3 regions of the Ancylobacter terrae genome follow, and region 2 is predicted to be linked to each of the others. Evidence: predicted binding sites of a transcription regulator. Region 2 holds the regulator's gene; each other region holds the start of a gene.
What was found. The regulator PhoB, encoded in region 2, activates phosphate uptake and scavenging genes when phosphate is short. The targets are predictions, from matches to a motif close to TGTCATNNANCTGTCAT.
Positions count from the first base shown of each region.

Region 1: a site for PhoB is predicted at 2,179-2,195, ahead of ACEUEL_RS15275 (DUF2794 domain-containing protein). Genes of this name have one in related genera too.
Region 3: a site for PhoB is predicted at 2,923-2,939, ahead of ACEUEL_RS09335 (RNA degradosome polyphosphate kinase). Genes of this name have one in related genera too.

Region 1 is NZ_JBJGXH010000002.1:210,574-216,070, reverse strand. It holds gene acnA (aconitate hydratase AcnA) at 1-845, shown strand, start outside; gene ACEUEL_RS15280 (DUF1223 domain-containing protein) at 987-1,808, shown strand; gene ACEUEL_RS15275 (DUF2794 domain-containing protein) at 2,246-2,602, shown strand; gene ACEUEL_RS15270 (GNAT family N-acetyltransferase) at 2,609-3,172, opposite strand; gene ACEUEL_RS15265 (Bax inhibitor-1/YccA family protein) at 3,354-4,142, opposite strand; gene ACEUEL_RS15260 (ABC transporter permease) at 4,309-5,497, opposite strand, start outside.
Region 2 is NZ_JBJGXH010000004.1:154,915-160,411, forward strand. It holds gene ACEUEL_RS19220 (LysR family transcriptional regulator) at 1-169, opposite strand, end outside; gene ACEUEL_RS19225 (SDR family oxidoreductase) at 304-1,068, shown strand; gene ACEUEL_RS19230 (nitrile hydratase accessory protein) at 1,055-1,393, opposite strand; gene ACEUEL_RS19235 (SH3-like domain-containing protein) at 1,396-1,758, opposite strand; gene ACEUEL_RS19240 (hypothetical protein) at 1,758-2,072, opposite strand; gene nthA (nitrile hydratase subunit alpha) at 2,069-2,734, opposite strand; gene phoB (phosphate regulon transcriptional regulator PhoB) at 2,860-3,561, opposite strand; gene phoU (phosphate signaling complex protein PhoU) at 3,575-4,288, opposite strand; gene pstB (phosphate ABC transporter ATP-binding protein PstB) at 4,308-5,129, opposite strand; gene pstA (phosphate ABC transporter permease PstA) at 5,137-5,497, opposite strand, start outside.
Region 3 is NZ_JBJGXH010000001.1:1,962,161-1,967,657, forward strand. It holds gene ppx (exopolyphosphatase) at 1-684, opposite strand, end outside; gene ACEUEL_RS09335 (RNA degradosome polyphosphate kinase) at 692-2,812, opposite strand; gene ACEUEL_RS09340 (P-loop NTPase family protein) at 3,022-3,798, opposite strand; gene ACEUEL_RS09345 (AI-2E family transporter) at 3,810-4,865, opposite strand; gene ACEUEL_RS09350 (hypothetical protein) at 5,016-5,354, opposite strand; partial or broken gene ACEUEL_RS09355 (TetR/AcrR family transcriptional regulator) at 5,489-5,497, opposite strand, start outside.

The DNA of each region.
Region 1 (5,497 bases), on a different contig from region 2:
ACGTCTTCAAGGGCGACGAGAACTGGCAGAAGATCGCCGTGCCGAAGGGCGAGACCTACGCCTGGGACGACCGCTCCACCTATGTTCAGAACCCGCCCTATTTCGAGGGCATGGAGATGAAGCCGGAGCCGGTGACGGACATCATCAGTGCCCGGGTGATGGGCCTGTTCCTGGATTCCATCACCACCGACCACATCTCGCCCGCCGGCTCGATCAAGGAAGCGAGCCCGGCCGGCCACTATCTGCGCGACCATCAGGTGCGGCCCGCCGACTTCAACCAGTACGGCACGCGGCGCGGCAACCACCAGGTGATGATGCGCGGCACCTTCGCCAACATCCGCATAAAGAACCAGATGCTGGGCGGCAAGGAAGGCGGCTTCACCAAGCATTGGCCGGACGGCACGGAGATGCCGATCTACGACGCCGCCATGCTCTACAAGAGCGAGGGCGTGCCGACAGTCGTCTTCGCCGGCAAGGAATACGGCACCGGCTCCTCGCGCGACTGGGCGGCCAAGGGCACCAAGCTGCTCGGCATCCGCGCCGTCATCGCCCAGAGCTTCGAGCGCATCCACCGCTCGAACCTCGTCGGCATGGGCATCGTGCCGCTGGTGTTCCAGAACGACGACAGCTGGCAGTCGCTCGGCATCAAGGGCGACGAGGTGGTGACCATCAAGGGCATCGAGGGCGACCTCAAGCCGCGCCAGACGCTGGTCGCCGAGATCGCCTTCGCCGACGGCACGGTGAAGAACGTGCCGCTGACCTGCCGCATCGATACGCTGGACGAGCTGGATTACTTCCGCAATGGCGGCATTCTCCAGTATGTGCTGCGCAATCTCGCGGCCTGATCGCTCAGTGCCCGGCGGCCATGCCGCCGGGCCCGCTCACGCCGGCGTGCGACACCCGAATGTGACTGGTGCCGCGGCCGGCGCCGCCCTATTGCGTAGGCTGGTTTTCCCCGGTTGCGCAGAAGGACGCCGCGTTCGGACATGGCAGGATCGATAGGGCGCATCGTCGGCGCGCGGGCATGTGCGCTGACCGGGTTCGGCATGATGGCCACGCTGGTCCTCGCGGGCGGCGCGCAGGCGCAGTCCCCGGATACGACGTCCACGACCGCCCCGAAAGCCGTTGTCGAGCTCTTCACCAGCCAGGGCTGCTCGTCCTGCCCGCCGGCCGACAAGCTGATCAGCGACATGACGGCGAAACGGCCGGACGTGATCGCGCTCACCCTCGCCGTCGATTACTGGGACTATCTGGGCTGGAAGGACACGCTGGCCAAGCACGGCCATTCGATGCGCCAGAAGGCCTATGCGCGACTGCGTGGCGACGGGCGGATGTTTACTCCCCAGGTGGTGGTGAACGGCGTCGCGATGGCGGTGGGCAGCGACGGTCCGGCGGTCGAGACGGCCGTGCAGTCGGCGGTTCCGCCGAGCGTTCCGGTCGCGCTTGCGGTCACCGAGGGCAAGCTCGCGGTCGGCGTCGGGGCGGGAAGCGCGAGCGGCGAGGTGTGGCTCTGCCCGCTCGCCTCCAGCGTCACCGTGGCGATCGGGCGCGGCGAGAACGAGGGCAAGCAGGTCACCTACCACAATGTGGTGCGGCGCTGGGTCAAGCTCGGCGACTGGAATGGGGCCGCGGCTCAGTTCGAGACGCCGGTGGCCGCCTTCATGGCGGACGGCATCGACGCCGTCGCGGTGCTGGTGCAGCGCGGGACGCCCGGCACGCCGGGGGCTATCGTCGGTGCCGGCGTGATGGCGCTGCCCAAGGAAGAGACCGCAAAATTCCCGCCGGCGCCGGCAAGCCCCACGCCCTGACCCGCCCCGCGCCCTGACACTCCCCATGCCTTGAGTTGCCGGCGCGCCTTGCGCCGGCGCTGCCCGCATTCTTCCGAGCGCAAAAAAACAGGGCCGGCTGAGAGCCGGCCCTGAAAGGTCAATCGGGGGATTGAACCTACGTGGCAACCGGCCGGCACGCACCACGCCACGGGGGGGCTGGGGGGCTGGGAAACCGGGGCGCTTTCGCCTGCCGGCCCGTTGCTTATGATGTGAAGATGGTCGCTGGCGGGGGCGTTGCAAGGGCTGAAATCGGGCGACTTCATGATTTCGGATGACGAGGCCGTGATTCCCCGTCGGCGGTCGGATTGTGGGCCGACAAGGCTTGCCCCCGTGGCCGACCGGCGCGATCATGTCGGCGTTATGACGGGCGCCCGGAACGCGACGCGCGGCCGGCCGGCCAAGCCGGGGAGGGCCGTGTGGCGGATATCGACCCTATAAGGTTTCCCGCCGGCGGGAGCGCGCTCGCCGAGCGCCCCGTCTGCGTGACATTCGACCGGCGCGAGCTCGACCGCATCCTCGATCTCTACGGGCGCATGGTGGCGATCGGCGAATGGCGCGACTACGCCATCGATTTCCTGAAGGACCGGGCTGTCTTCTCCATCTTCCGGCGCTCCACCGAATACCCGATCTACCGGATCGAGAAGGATCCGGCTCTCGCCCGGCGGCAGGGCGCCTACAGCGTCGTGTCCCAGACCGGGCTGATCCTCAAGCGCGGCCACGACCTCGCCCGCGTCATCGCCGTCCTGGACAAGCCGCTGCGGGCGGTGAACTGACGCCGGTCAGGGCGGCGTGGTGTCGGCCGGGCCGAGCGGGCGCTGCATCAGCACCGTGTCGAGCCAGCGGCCGGCCTTGAAGCCGACCGATTCGAGCGTGCCGACGGGGTGGAAGCCCGCCGCGGCGTGCAGCCCGATCGAGGCGGCGTTGGCGCTGTCGCCGATCACCGCGATCATCTGCCGGAAGCCCGCTTCGGCCGCTTCCGCGACGAGGCGCTCCAGCAGGCGGCGGCCGATGCCGCGGCCGGTGAGGCCGGGCTGCACATAGACCGAATTCTCCACCGTGGTGCGATAGGCCGGCCGGGCACGGTAGGGGCCGGCATAGGCATAGCCGATGAGCCGGCCGGCCGCCTCGGCGGCGATATAGGGATAGCCGCCCGCGATAAGCGCGCCCATCCGACGGACCATTTCGACCTCGTCCGGCGGATCGATCTCGAACGAGGCGGTTCCGAAGCGCACGGCATGGGCGTAGATCGCCGTGATGGCCGGGATGTCGTCGGCTCGGGCGGGGCGCAGGGCGACGCTGGCGTCGGCCGGCACCGGTGGGAACGAGGAAGCGGAAGCGGGCATGGCGGGCGGCGAGGGATCCGGGAGGGCGCTGGGAGGTGCCTACACCCGCAGCGCCGGCCGGTTCAACCGCCACGCCGCAGTCGACGTCGCGCGAAGGGCCTCCCGTCGAGCCTTCAAGGCGCCCACGAAAAAGGCCCCGGCGGATGCCGGGGCCTCGATCGTCGATCCGCCGTGATGGCGATCAGCTGTTGTTGCGGTTGCCGAACAGCTGGAGCAGCATCATGAAAAGGTTGATGAAGTCCAGGTAGAGCGCGAGCGCGCCCATGATCGCCTTGCGGCCGGCCACCACGTCGTCGTCGCCGGCGAAGTACATCTCCTTGATGCGCTGGGTGTCGTAGGCGGTGAGGCCCGCGAACACCAGCACGCCGACCACGGAGATGACGAACTGCAGCATCGTCGAGCCGAGGAAGATGTTCACCAGGCTCGCGATGATGATGCCGAACAGGCCCATGATCAGGAACGAGCCCATGCCCGACAGGTCGCGCTGGGTGGTGTAGCCGAACAGGCTCAGCGCGCCGAAGGAGGCGGCGGTGATGAAGAACACCCGCACGATGCTGTCATGCGTGTAGACGAGGAAGATCGTCGACAGCGAGACGCCGACCAGCGCCGCATAGAGCCAGAACACGCCCTGCGCCGCGGAGACGCTCATGCGCTCCACGCGGAAGCTGAGGAAGAAAACCGCGGCCAGCGGGGCGAACATCACCACCCACTTCAGCGGGCTGGTGAACAGCGTCGCGCCGAACTGCGTCAGCATGATGCCGCCGGCGACCTGGCCCACGGCCTGGCTGGGATCGGTGGTCACGGACAGCATGTAGATGCCGAGCGCGGCCGCGCCGGTGATGGCAAGGCCCAGCGTCATATAGTTGTAGACGCGGAGCATATAGCTGCGGAGGCCCTGATCGACCGCAGCTTCCGTGCGCGTCGCCGTCGCGCCGATCCGCGCCGAGACGTTGCGATCATAATTGGACATCGTGATGAAACCCTCTCGAAGCGTTCCGCCGGCACGCCGAGCCTAATCTCGCGTACATGCGGACGTTACGCGAAATATGGGCAAGGCGCGACCGGCCCGCAAGTGAACTTTGCGTCAGAATTGACGCAGCGTAAGTATGATTCGGCGGGCGTGGTTGACGCGCCGTTCACAGGTTTCTCAGTACCGGGGCGGGTTTGTACCCGAGCGCCCGCCAGGTGCCGACCAGCCCGAAGCCGACGGTGAGCGCCAGCGCGACGCCGACCGCGCCGAGCGCCGTGCCCGCCGACCAGTCGAATCCCACGCGCATCACCTGCGTCGCCACCACATAGGCGGCGAGCGTGCCGGCGCCGATGGCGACGACGGCGGTGGCAAGGCCCAGCGCCGCGTATTCGATGGCATAGGCGGCGAGCAGCCGCGCCCGGGTGGCACCCAGCGTCTTGAGGATCACGGCGTCGTAGACGCGGTGGTGCTGGCCCGCGGCCAAGGCCCCGGCCAGGACGAGGATGCTCGCCACCAGCGTGACCAGGCTGGCGCCGCGTATGGCGTAGACCAGCTTGCCGACGAGGTCGCCGATCTCGGCCAGCGCTTCTTTCACCCGCACGATGGTGACTGCCGGAAAGGCGCGGGCGGTCTCCCGCGCCAGGGTGCGCTCGGTCGCCGCATCGCCCCCGCCGGGAAAGGCGAGCGTGGCGAGCGAGGTGTGCGGGGCGCCGGCGAAGGTGTTCGGCGAGAACACCATGACGAAATTGATGGCGAGCCGCTCCCATTCCACCTCGCGCAGATTGGCGATGGTGGCGGTGATGGTGCGGCCCAGCACGTTGACGGCGATGGTGTCGCCGATCTTGAGTCCGAAGGCGTCGGCGATGCGCTTCTCGAACGAGACCAGCGGCGGGCCGGCGTAATCGGGCGCCCACCACGGTCCCTCGACCAGCTTGGAGCCGTCCGGCAGGCTGGCCGCATAGGTGACGCCGCGGTCGGAGGAGAGCACCCAGGCGAACTCGGCCGGCGGGGTGATCTGCTCCACCGGCGTCTCGCCGAGCCGGACGAGGCGGCCGCGCAGCATCGGCACCATCTCGACGGTGCCGGACGGGGCATGCTGCTCGACATAGGCCTTGAAGCGATCCGCCTCGCTGCTCTGCACGTCGAGGAAGAAGAAGCTCGGCGCCTGCTCGGGCAGGCTGGAGGTGAGTTCTCGGGTCAGGCTGCGGTCGATCAGCGCCAGCGTGACGAGGAGGGTGAGGCCGAGGCCGAGCGAGAGCACCACGGTGGGGGTGAGCGCACCGGGGCGGTGGATGTTCGACAAGGCGAGGCGCGCGACGGTCGAGCGCGGGCGCGGCAGGCGGCGGGCGATGGCC
Region 2 (5,497 bases):
GCGCCAGCTTGCGGGTGGAGCGGTGCACCAGCACGCAGCCGAGGCTGCGCTCCAGCTCGGCGAGACGCTCGCTGACGACGGACTTCGACAGACGCAGCCGGCGCGCCGCCTCGCTGATCGATCCCGCCTCGGCCACGGTGACGAAGGCCTTGATGCCGTCGAGCTTCATCGTTCGGTTTTTCCGGAAACCTGTTCCCCTATTCGAGGTCTATCGCGAACTGAACCGCAGCGCCATTCTCTGCCCCGACATGACGGGCGCTGACCCGCGAAACTCTCGCGCGGCCGCCCATTGAGGACAGCAACATGGACCGTCTGAAGGGAAAGACCGCGATCATCACCGGCGCCAGCTCAGGGATAGGCCGGGCTGCCGCCAAGCTGTTCGCGGGGGAAGGCGCCCGGCTCGTCGTCGGCGCGCGGCGCAAGGATGAGCTCGACGCGCTGGTCGCCGAGATCGCCGCCGCGGGCGGCACCGCCGCGGCGCTCGCCGGCGACGTGCGCTCGGAGGAGTATGCGGCCGCGCTGGTGGCGCTGGCGGTGGAGCGCTACGGCCGGCTCGACATCGCCTACAACAATGCCGGCACGCTCGGCGAGGGCGGCGACAGCACCGGCGTCTCGGCGGCGGGCTGGAACGACACGCTGGCGATCAACCTCACCGGCGCCTTCTTCGGCGCCAAGCACCAGATCGCGCAGATGCTGACGAACGGCGGCGGCTCGGTGGTGTTCACCTCCACCTTCGTCGGCTACACGGTCGGCTTTCCCGGCACCGCCGCCTACGCCGCCTCGAAATCCGGCCTGATCGGGCTGACGCAGGTGCTCGCCGCCGAATACGGGCCGCGCGGCGTGCGGGTGAACGCGGTGCTGCCCGGCGCGGTCGATACCGCCATGTTCCGCGAGCGCAGCCCCGATCTCGCCGAGCAGGCCTACCTCGCCGGCCTGCACGCGCTGAAGCGGGTCGGCCAGCCGGAAGAGATCGCCCGAGCCGCGCTCTACCTCGCCTCGGACGAGGCCTCCTTCGTCTCCGGCACCGCGCAGCTGGTGGATGGCGGCCTGTCGATCACCCGGACGTGAGGGGCGCCGCCACCGCGATGGGGGTGGTGCGGGCGACGTGGTGATGATCGGAGTTGCGATAGCGCACCACGGCGCGCGCCTGCGCCAGCAGCGCCGCCTCGTCGACCAATCCATGGTCGGCGAGCAGGGTGGCCGCCGCCTCGAACCAGCTCTGGTAATAAGGCTCGTCCGCGTGGGCATGGATCCGGGTGCTGAGCCGCGCGGCGAAGTCGGCCCACTCGAACAGGCCGCGCTCGTGCAGCATGACCACGATGGCGAAGATCTGCGCTTCCCAGGGGGCCGCGAACGCCTCGGGACGGTCGAGGTCGGGCAGAGGCGCGCGCACGCTCATGGTTCGCCGGCCGCATCCGGCAGGAGGTAGCTGTCCCACAGGTCGATCAGCAGGCTGTCGACCGGCGAGGCATCCTCGCCCCAGAGTTCGCGCATGGTGAAGCGCACGCTGTAGCAATATTCGCGCGTAGTCTCGTCGCCCAGCGCGCGTAGGTCTGGCAATGCGTAGAGTCCGTGCACGCGGTCGATCACGCCCCGCCGCCCGCGGCAGTAGCGCGGCAGGCGGGTGTGGGTGAGCGGGTTGATCTTGCGTGTCAGCACGCGCTGGCCCGGGAGGAAGAGCGGGCGGCGCGCGGCATCCTCCACCCGCGTGGTCGCCCCGATCCTGAGCAGGTCGAGTATCTCGCCCGGGCCGAGCATCAGGCGCCTCCCCCGAGCCGCGCGACGCACGAGCGATACTCGGCCTCGTCGATGATGCCCTTCTGGAGCAGCACGCGGGACACGGCGAACCACCATTGCTCGTAATAGGGTCGCGTCAGGTACTTGACCGGCTCCAGCCGCTCGCGCGACTGGCGAAACTCGTCGTCCGAATACATGGCGCCGATGGTCACCATGAACAGCGCGCACATGCGCCGTTCCCACTCGGTCTTGAAGACCGGCTCGCGCCCGTCATAGCCCTCCGGGACGACGCGGCCGAAGCCGTCGAAGCCGCCGCAATCATGCATCGAGTTCATCGTGCGCCCTCCGGCGGGAGCGCCTCGGTGACGCCGATCATGCTGTCGCGGGTGACGAGCGCGGCCAGCGTCGCCTCGTCCATCCCCTCCGTCCCCGCCGGCCGGCGCGGCAGGACGAGGTAGCGGATCTCGGAATTGCTGTCCCAGACGCGGATCTCGGTGCTGTCCGGCAGGCGTGTGCCGAACTCCTCGAGCACGGAGCGCGGATCGCGGACGACGCGGGTCCGGTACGGCATGCTCTTGTACCAGACCGGCGGCAGGCCGAGCACCGGCCACGGATAGCAGGAGCACAGCGTGCAAACGACGATGTTGTGGACCGTCTCCGTGTTCTCGACCACCACCATGTTCTCGCCCTGGGCGCCGGAATAGCCGAGCTCGGCGATAGCCGGATTGGGGTCGGCGAGCAGTCGGCGCCGATAGTCCGGGTCGCTCCACGCGCGCGCGATAACGCGGGCGCCATTGCGCGGGCCGATCTGGTTCTCATAGAGGTCGACCACGGCATCGAGCGCGGCCGGATCGACAAGGCCCTTCGCCGACAGCAGTTCTTCCAGCGCCTTGACCCGGGCGCTGATCTCGATGTCCGCCATCGCGTTCAGCAGGGTGTCGGCGGAATCCTGATGGTCGTGATGATGGTGGTGGTCGTCGTCGTGATGGCCTGCCATGGCTGCCCGTCGTCGCTGCGCTGCCCAGCATCATTATGCGAGAGCTTATCGCAGCCGTCGACGTCGCGATGCGCGAAACCGCCAGAAATCGCGCACGCCATTTTGTTGGGCAGAAACGCCTCGCCTCAATGCGTGCGGGCGAACATTTCGTTGAAGGAATAGCCCGAGCCCCGCACGGTGCGGATCGGGTCGGGCTGGCGGGCGCGGTTGAGCGCCTTGCGCAGGCGCCCGACATGCACGTCCACCGTGCGCTCGTCGATGTAGACGTCCTGGCCCCAGACGCCGTCGAGCAGTTGCTCGCGCGAGAAGACGCGGCCGGGCGACTGCATCAGGAACTCCAGCAGGCGAAACTCGGTCGGGCCGAGATGCAGCTCGCGGCCGGCGCGGTGCACGCGCTTGGTCTCGCGGTCGAGCTCGATGTCGCCGGCGCGCAGGAGGGTGGCGATGTGGTCGGGCTTGGCCCGGCGCAGCAGCGCCCGCACCCGGGCGACCAGCTCGGGCACCGAGAACGGCTTCACCACATAGTCGTCGGCGCCGGTGGCGAGGCCGCGCACGCGCTCGGATTCCTCGCCCCGCGCGGTGAGCATCAGCACCGGCATGCGCTCGGTCTCGGGGCGCGCGCGCAGGCGCCGGCACAATTCGATGCCGGAGAGGCCGGGGAGCATCCAGTCGAGGATGACGAGATCGGGCACGCTCTCGCGCAGCCGGGTCTCGGCCTCGTCGCCGCGCCCGACGCTCTCCACCGCGTAGCCTTCGGATTCGAGGTTGTAGCGCAGCAGCAGGCTGAGCGGCTCCTCGTCCTCGACGATCAGGATATTGGTCGGCATGGGATGCCCTGCCTTACGCCGGGAACGCCACCGAGGTGATGCTGGTCGTGTCCTGCTTGGGGCGCTCGTCGGCGAGCACCTGGCCGGTCACGAGGTAATGCACCGTCTCGGCGACATTGGTGGCGTGGTCGCCGATCCGCTCGATATTCTTGGCGCAGAACAGCAGATGCGTGCACAGCGAGATGTTGCGCGGGTCTTCCATCATGTAGGTGAGCAGTTCGCGGAACAGCGAGGTGTAGAGGATGTCGACCTCGCCGTCGCGCCGCCAGACCGCGATCGCCGCGTCGCGGTCGCGGGTGGCATAGGCGTCCAGCACCTCTTTCAGCTGCTCCAGCACGATGCCGGACATATGCTCGACGCCGCGCACCAGCTTCTGCGGGTGGAACTCGCCGGTCAGCGCCAGCACGCGCTTGGCGGTGTTCTTGGCGAGATCGCCGATGCGCTCGAGATCATTGGCGATGCGCATGGCCGCCACGATCTCGCGCAGGTCGCCGGCCAGCGGCTGGCGGCGGGCGATGGTGAGCACCGCCTTTTCCTCGATCTCGCGCTGGAGCAGGTCGACCGGGCCGTCGAGGACGATGACCTTCTGGGCGAGATCGGCGTCGCGCTTCACCAGCGCCTGCACCGAATCGGCGACGAGCCGCTCGGCCTGGCCGCCCATCTCGACCACCTTGCGGCTGAGGTCCTTCAGGTCGGTGTCGAAGGAGGAGACGATGTGCTCCGTCATGGCGTGATCCTCTGCCGGCTCAGCCGAAGCGGCCGGTGATGTAGTCGCGGGTGCGCACTTCGCGCGGATTGGTGAAGATGTCCGAGGAGACGCCCACCTCGATCAGCTCGCCCAGATAGAAGAAGGCGGTGAGGTCGGCGCAGCGGGCGGCCTGCTGCATGTTGTGGGTGACGATGACGATGGTGAAGTCCTGCTTCAGCTCGTCGATCAGGTCCTCGATCTTGGAGGTGGAGATCGGGTCGAGCGCCGAGGTCGGCTCGTCGAGCAGGATCACCTCCGGCTTCACCGCGATGGTGCGGGCGATGCACAGGCGCTGCTGCTGGCCGCCGGACATGCCGAGCGCCGAGGTGTGCAGGCGGTCCTTGGTCTCCTCCCAGATCGCCGCCTTGCGCAGGCACCACTCCACGCGCTCGTCCATCTGCGCCTTGGAGAGGCTCTCGTGCAGCTTCACGCCGAAGGCGATGTTGTCGTAGATCGACATCGGGAACGGCGTCGGCTTCTGGAACACCATGCCGATGCGCGAGCGCACCACGGTGGAATCGAGCCCCTTGCCGAGCAGGTCGACGCCGTCGAACAGGATCTTCCCTTCCGCGCGCTGGCCCGGATAGAGCTGGTACATCCGGTTGAAGATGCGCAGCAGCGTGGACTTGCCGCAGCCCGACGGCCCGATCATCGCGGTGACGCGCTTTTCGGGGATGTCGAAGTTGATGTTCTTCAGCGCGTGGTTGTCGCCGTAGTAGAAGTTCAGCTTCTCGACCTTGAGCTTGGGGGCGCCGGGCGTGCCGGTGGCGCGGTTCACCGCGGTGGCGATGTCGATGGCGGTGTCGGGTGCGAAGTTCATGGCCGTCTCACTTCATCTTCGCCAGGACGAGGCGGGAGAGGATGTTGAGGGTCAGCACCCCAACGGTGATCAGCAGGGCGCCGGCCCAGGCCAGCGCCACCCAGTCCTCGAAAGGGCTGGCCGCGTATTGATAGATGGCGATCGGCAGCGAGGCCATCGGCTTGGACATGTCGAGCGACCAGCCATTGTTGCCGAGCGAGGTGAACAGCAGCGGCGCGGTCTCGCCGGCGGCGCGCGCCACCGCCAGCAGCACGCCGGTGACGATGCCGGCGCGGGCGGCGCGCCAGGTGACCAGCGTGACCACCTTCCACTGCGGCGCGCCGAGCGCGAAGGCCGCCTCGCGCAGGCCGATCGGCACCAGGTTCAGC
Region 3 (5,497 bases), on a different contig from region 2:
ATAGCCGCGCTGGGCCATGTGCAGGCGGGCCAGCGAGCGCCAGGTGCCGCCCACCGCGTAGAAGGGCCGGCCGGCGAGGTGTTCGAGCGTCGCGCTCTTGCCGAGCGCGGCCTTCACGATCTTCGCCGCCTTGCTCAGCGAGCGATCGGAGGCGTCCTGCAAGGCGAGGCCGCCGAGCGGAAAGGTGACGCCGGCGCTGACCTTGTGGCCGTGGATGTCGGCGAGTTCGAGCGAGCCGCCGCCGAGATCCCCGACCAGGCCGTTCGGCTTGTGGATGCCGGAGATGATGCCGAGCGCGGACAGCTGCGCCTCGCGCTTGCCGGAGAGCACCTCCACCTCGGCGCGGCAGATGCGGCTGCACTCGGCGATGAAGGCGGGTCCGTTGGAGGCGTCGCGCGCGGCGGCGGTGGCGAGCACGTGGAGGTCGCCCACCTGCATCTGGTCGCACAGCACGCGGAAGCGGCGCAGCGCCGCGTGCGTCTTCTCCACCGCGTCCAGCGCGAGGCGGCCGGTCGAGGCGATCTCGCTGCCGAGCCCGCACAGCGCCTTTTCGTTGAAAATGGGCGTCGGGGCGCGGGAGAGATGCTCGTAGACGACGAGACGCACCGAGTTCGAGCCGATGTCGATCACGCCCACGGGCGCGCCGGCGAGCAGGCGGCCGGGCGCCTCGCGGTTCACCTCCACGAGCGGCTCACTTGCCACGGCGGCGGACGAGGCTGCGCGGCGAGGATTCCTTGAGCGATTTCCCACGTCCCGACAGGCTCGGATTGGTCATGAAATAATTCTGGGCGTTGAACGATTCCTCGCCCGGCGCCGGCACTATGCGTTCGGAGGTGCCGTCGGGCAACAGCCGCCAGCTCTGCTCGTTGTCCTCGAAATTGGCCATCATGATCTGGTCGAGGATCTGCATGTGCACCGTCGGGTTGGTGATGGGGCAGAGCGCCTCGACGCGGCGGTCGAGGTTGCGCGGCATCAGGTCGGCGGAGGAGATGTAGAGCGCGGCCTTGGGGCTCGGCAGCGGGTTGCCGTTGCCGAAGACGTAGATACGTCCGTGCTCGAGGAAGCGCCCGACGATCGACTTGGCGCGGATGTTCTCCGACAGCCCCGGCACGCCGGGGCGCAGGCAGCAGATGCCGCGCACCACGATCTCGGTCTGCACCCCCGCCGCGCTGGCGCGGTAGAGCGCGTCGATGATGGCGGGGTCGACCAGCGAATTCATCTTCAGCCAGATCGTGCCGGGCCGCCCGGCCTTGGCGAAGGCGATCTCGGCGTCGATGTGGTCGAGGATGCGCTTCTTCAGCGTGAGCGGGGAGACCGCCATCGCCTCCAGCTCGGCCGGCTCGGCATAGCCGGTGATGAAGTTGAAGATGCGCGCCACGTCGCGGCCGATCACCGGGTCGGCGGTGAAGTAGGACAGGTCGGTGTAGATGCGCGCGGTGATCGGGTGATAATTGCCGGTGCCGACATGGCAGTAGCTCGCCAGCGTGCCGCCTTCGCGGCGCACCACCAGCGAGAGCTTGGCGTGGGTCTTCAGCTCGAGGAAGCCGAACACCACCTGCACGCCGGCCCGCTCCAGATCGCGCGCCCAGCGGATATTGGCCTCCTCGTCGAAACGCGCCTTCAGTTCGACCAGCGCGGTGACCGACTTGCCGGCCTCGGCGGCTTCCGCCAGCGCCTTGACGATCGGCGAGTCGGAGGAGGTGCGGTAAAGCGTCTGCTTGATGGCGACGACGTTCGGATCGCGCGCGGCCTGGCGCAGGAACTGCACCACCACATCGAAGCTCTCATAGGGGTGGTGGACGACGAGGTCCTTCTCGCGGATGGCGGCGAAGCAGTCGCCGGCATGGTCGCGGATGCGCTCGGGAAAGCGCGGATTGTAGGGCTTGAACTTGAGGTCCGGCCGCTCCAGCGAGACCAGCTGGCTGAATTCGTTGAGCGCCAGCACGCCGTCGACCAGGAAGATCTCGTCACCCGCCACGTTGAGCTCGCGCGCCACGAAGCTGCGCAGTTCCTCCGGCATGGAGACGTCCACCTCGAGCCGGATCACCGAGCCGCGGCGCCGCCGCTTGAGCGCGGATTCGAACTGGCGCACGAGGTCTTCGGCCTCTTCCTCGATTTCGAGGTCGCTGTCGCGCACGACGCGGAAGCCGCCGACGCCCTTCACCTGGTAGCCCGGGAACAGCCGGCCGATGTAAAGGCCGATCATCTGCTCCAGCGTGATGAAGCGCGCCGCGCCCGAGGAGCCGTCCGGCAGGCGGATGAAGCGGTCGATCTTGGCCGGCACGCGGATCAGCGCGTTCATCTGCCGCCCGTCGACGATTCGCGCGAGCTGCAGGCCGAGCGAGAAGCCGAGATTGGGGATGAAGGGGAACGGGTGCGCCGGGTCGATGGCGAGCGGGGTGAGCACCGGGAAGACATGGGTCAGGAAGAAGTCGTCGAGCATCGCCCGGTCGCTCTTCTTCACATCCGCCCCGTCCACCAGCACGATGCCGTTCTGGGCGAGGGTCACGCGCAGCTCGCGCCAGCGCGCCTGCTGGTCGCTGGCCAGCTTGGCGACTTCATCGGAGATCAGCGGCAATTGCTCGGCCGAGGACAGCCCGTCCGGGCTGCGCGCCTCGAAGCCCTCGCGCACATGCTCCTTCAGGCCGGCGACGCGGACCATGAAGAATTCGTCGAGATTGTTCGCGGAGATCGAGAGGAAGCGCAGCTGTTCGAGCAGCGGGTGATTGGTGTTGGCCGCCTCCTCCATCACCCGGCGGTTGAAGTGCAGCCAGGACAGCTCGCGGTTGATGAAACGCTGCGGGCTCGCCATGAGGCCGGACGCGCCCGCCTCCGCCTCGCGCAGCAGTTCCGCCACCGATTCCTTGCCGTTCTCGCTCACCCTCGCCCCTCCCGTTGCGGCGCGGACCTTCGCCGCGCTTCATGACAGCTCGATGACGCCGCCGTCACCGGCATTTTATACGTGATCGCGGGCCGTTGCGCCCGTCCCCGGCGGCGCGGGCCGCGCACGGGCCAATTCCCTCAGTCCGGCTCGGTTCCCGGCGCCTCGTCCTCGTCGTCGCCTTCGCGGGCGCGCAGCAGTTCCGCGGCGAGCGCCCGCGTCACCGGCCGCCCGCGCGCCAGCGCCTCGCGGTCGAGGGCGGCGACGAGATCGGCGAGCGCGGCCACCGACCGCTCGACCCGCGCCAGCAGGAAGGTGACCAGCCCTTCGTCGGGCGCGATCTGGCGGTCGGCGAAGAGCTTGAGCGCGATGGCGCCGAGCAGCGCCTCTCCGGGCGGATCGAGCGTCACCGCCGGCATGGCCCGCAGGCGCGAGGCCAGGTCCGCCGTCGCCACCGCTTCCGCCAGGCGGGCGGGCGGCAGGCGGCTGGTCACCAGCACGCGGGCGTCCTGCTCCTTGGCGAGGTTGAGGAGATGGAACAACGCCACCTCGTCGGCCGGCCGGAGCGGGGCCGCCGCGTCGAGGTCCTCCAGCGCCAGCGCGCCGCCCGCCAGCATGTCCGGCACGCCGCCCTCGGCGAGGAGGTCGCGCGCCGGGGCGATGTCGGCGCCGGTCTGGTCGGCGAAGATGCCGGCGAGATGGCTCTTGCCGGTCCCCGCCGGCCCCACCAGCGCGACCACGGGCGCGGGCCAGTCCGGAAAGGCGTCGATCAGCGCCAGCGCCGCCCGGTTCGCCGGTCCCTCGAGGAAATCGGCGCGGCCCCGGCTCTCGACATGGGGAAGGTCGAGCGTGAGCTGACGCGGCCCGCGCTCAGGAATTCCGCGGGGCGCCCGGCCCCGGATGCTGTCCACCGCCATGCCCGCTCCTCTCAGGGGCGCGTCTTGACGCCGGCCTCGTCCTCGTCCTCGCCGGTATAGAGCGGACTGGCGAGATACTGGTCGAGCATGAAGCGCACCAGCACCCCGCCCGCCGCCGCCAGCGGCACGGCGATCAGGAGGCCGAGGAAGCCGAGCAGATAGCCGAAGGCGAGCAGCGCGAACATCAGCCACACCGGGTGCAGGCCGACGCTGTCGCCGACCAGTTTCGGCGAGAGGATGTAGCCCTCCACGAACTGGCCGAACATGAAGATGGCGACGATCAGCGCGATCTGCCCCCAGTCCGGGAAGAACTGCACGAGCGCGACGCCGGTCGCCAGCACCAGCCCGGTCAGCGAGCCGACATAGGGGATGAAGGTGATGGCGCCCGAGACGACGCCGATCACGAAGCCGAAGTTCAGCCCCGCCAGCGTCAGCGAGATCGCATAGAACGAGCCGAGGATGATGCACACCGCCGCCTGCCCGCGCAGGAAGCCGGCAATGGCGCGGTCCATCTTGCGAGCGATCCCGCGGACGGTCTCGCGGTGCTTCAGCGGCACCCAGGAATCGACCTTCACCACCATGCGGTTCCAGTCGTTCAGCATGTAGAACGCCACGACGGGGGTGATGACCAGCAGCGAGAACAGCGAGATCAGCGCCTGCCCGCCGGTCCAGATCGACTGCAGCAGGCTCAGCAGATAGGTGGCGCCCTGGCTGGCGAGCTGGCCGAGCGAGGCGCGGATGTTGGGCATGCGGTCGCCGACGATGTCGCGCAGCCATTCCGCCTTCTCGCCGGTGGCGAGGTTCTGCAGCTTGACGATGTAGTCCGGCAGCCGCTCGATGAAGGCGGCGAGCTGGCTGCCGACGATGGGGATCACCAGCAGCAGCGCCAGGATGATCACCAGCAGCGCGCAGCCGATGATGACGAGGCTCGCCAGCATGCGCGAGATGCCGCGCCCCTCCATCCAGTTGGCGATGGGGTTGAGGAAATAGGCGAGCGCGAGCCCTGCCACGAACGGCAGCAGCACGCCGCTGAACAGCCACGCCGCGACGAGAAACGCGACCAGCACGGCCAGCCAGAAGAAAACCTGTCTGTGCAGGGGGATATCCTCGCCTGATTTGCGCGCCGAGCATGTTCCCGGGCGGGAGGCGGGTCAAGCGGGGGCTGGTCGATGATCGGCGCGCGGGAGGGCACGGCCGGCGCGCAGGGTGATCGGCCGTCAGGCCGCGACGGCGTGAGTGGCGAGATAGGCCGTGACGAGCCGCGTGAGCTGGCCCGGGAGATGGGCCTCGAAGCCCGGCACCGCCTGCCCGTCGAGCAACAGGCGCACCGGACCGGCAATGGCCCCCATCACCATCAGCGCCGTGACGGCGGGATTCTCGAACCGCGCGTCGGAGGCGCTGGCCAGCAGCGCCGTCACCGCCGCCGCCATGCGCGCCTGCATGCGGGTGACCAGCGCCACGCCGCCCCGCTCGCCGGCCACCGCGTAGAGCGCCCGGGATTCGGCGGGCGCGCGGAACTTGGCCGCCACGAAGGCGTCGACCAGCGCCGCGGCCATCTGCGCCACCGGTCGTCCCGGTTTTCACCGCACGCCCGCTCGACGGCCGCGGCGACAGCATCGAGATGGCGCTCCAGCACGGCGGCGAGCATGGCGTCACGGTTCGGGTAGTACTGGTAGAGGCTGCCGACCGACATGCCGGC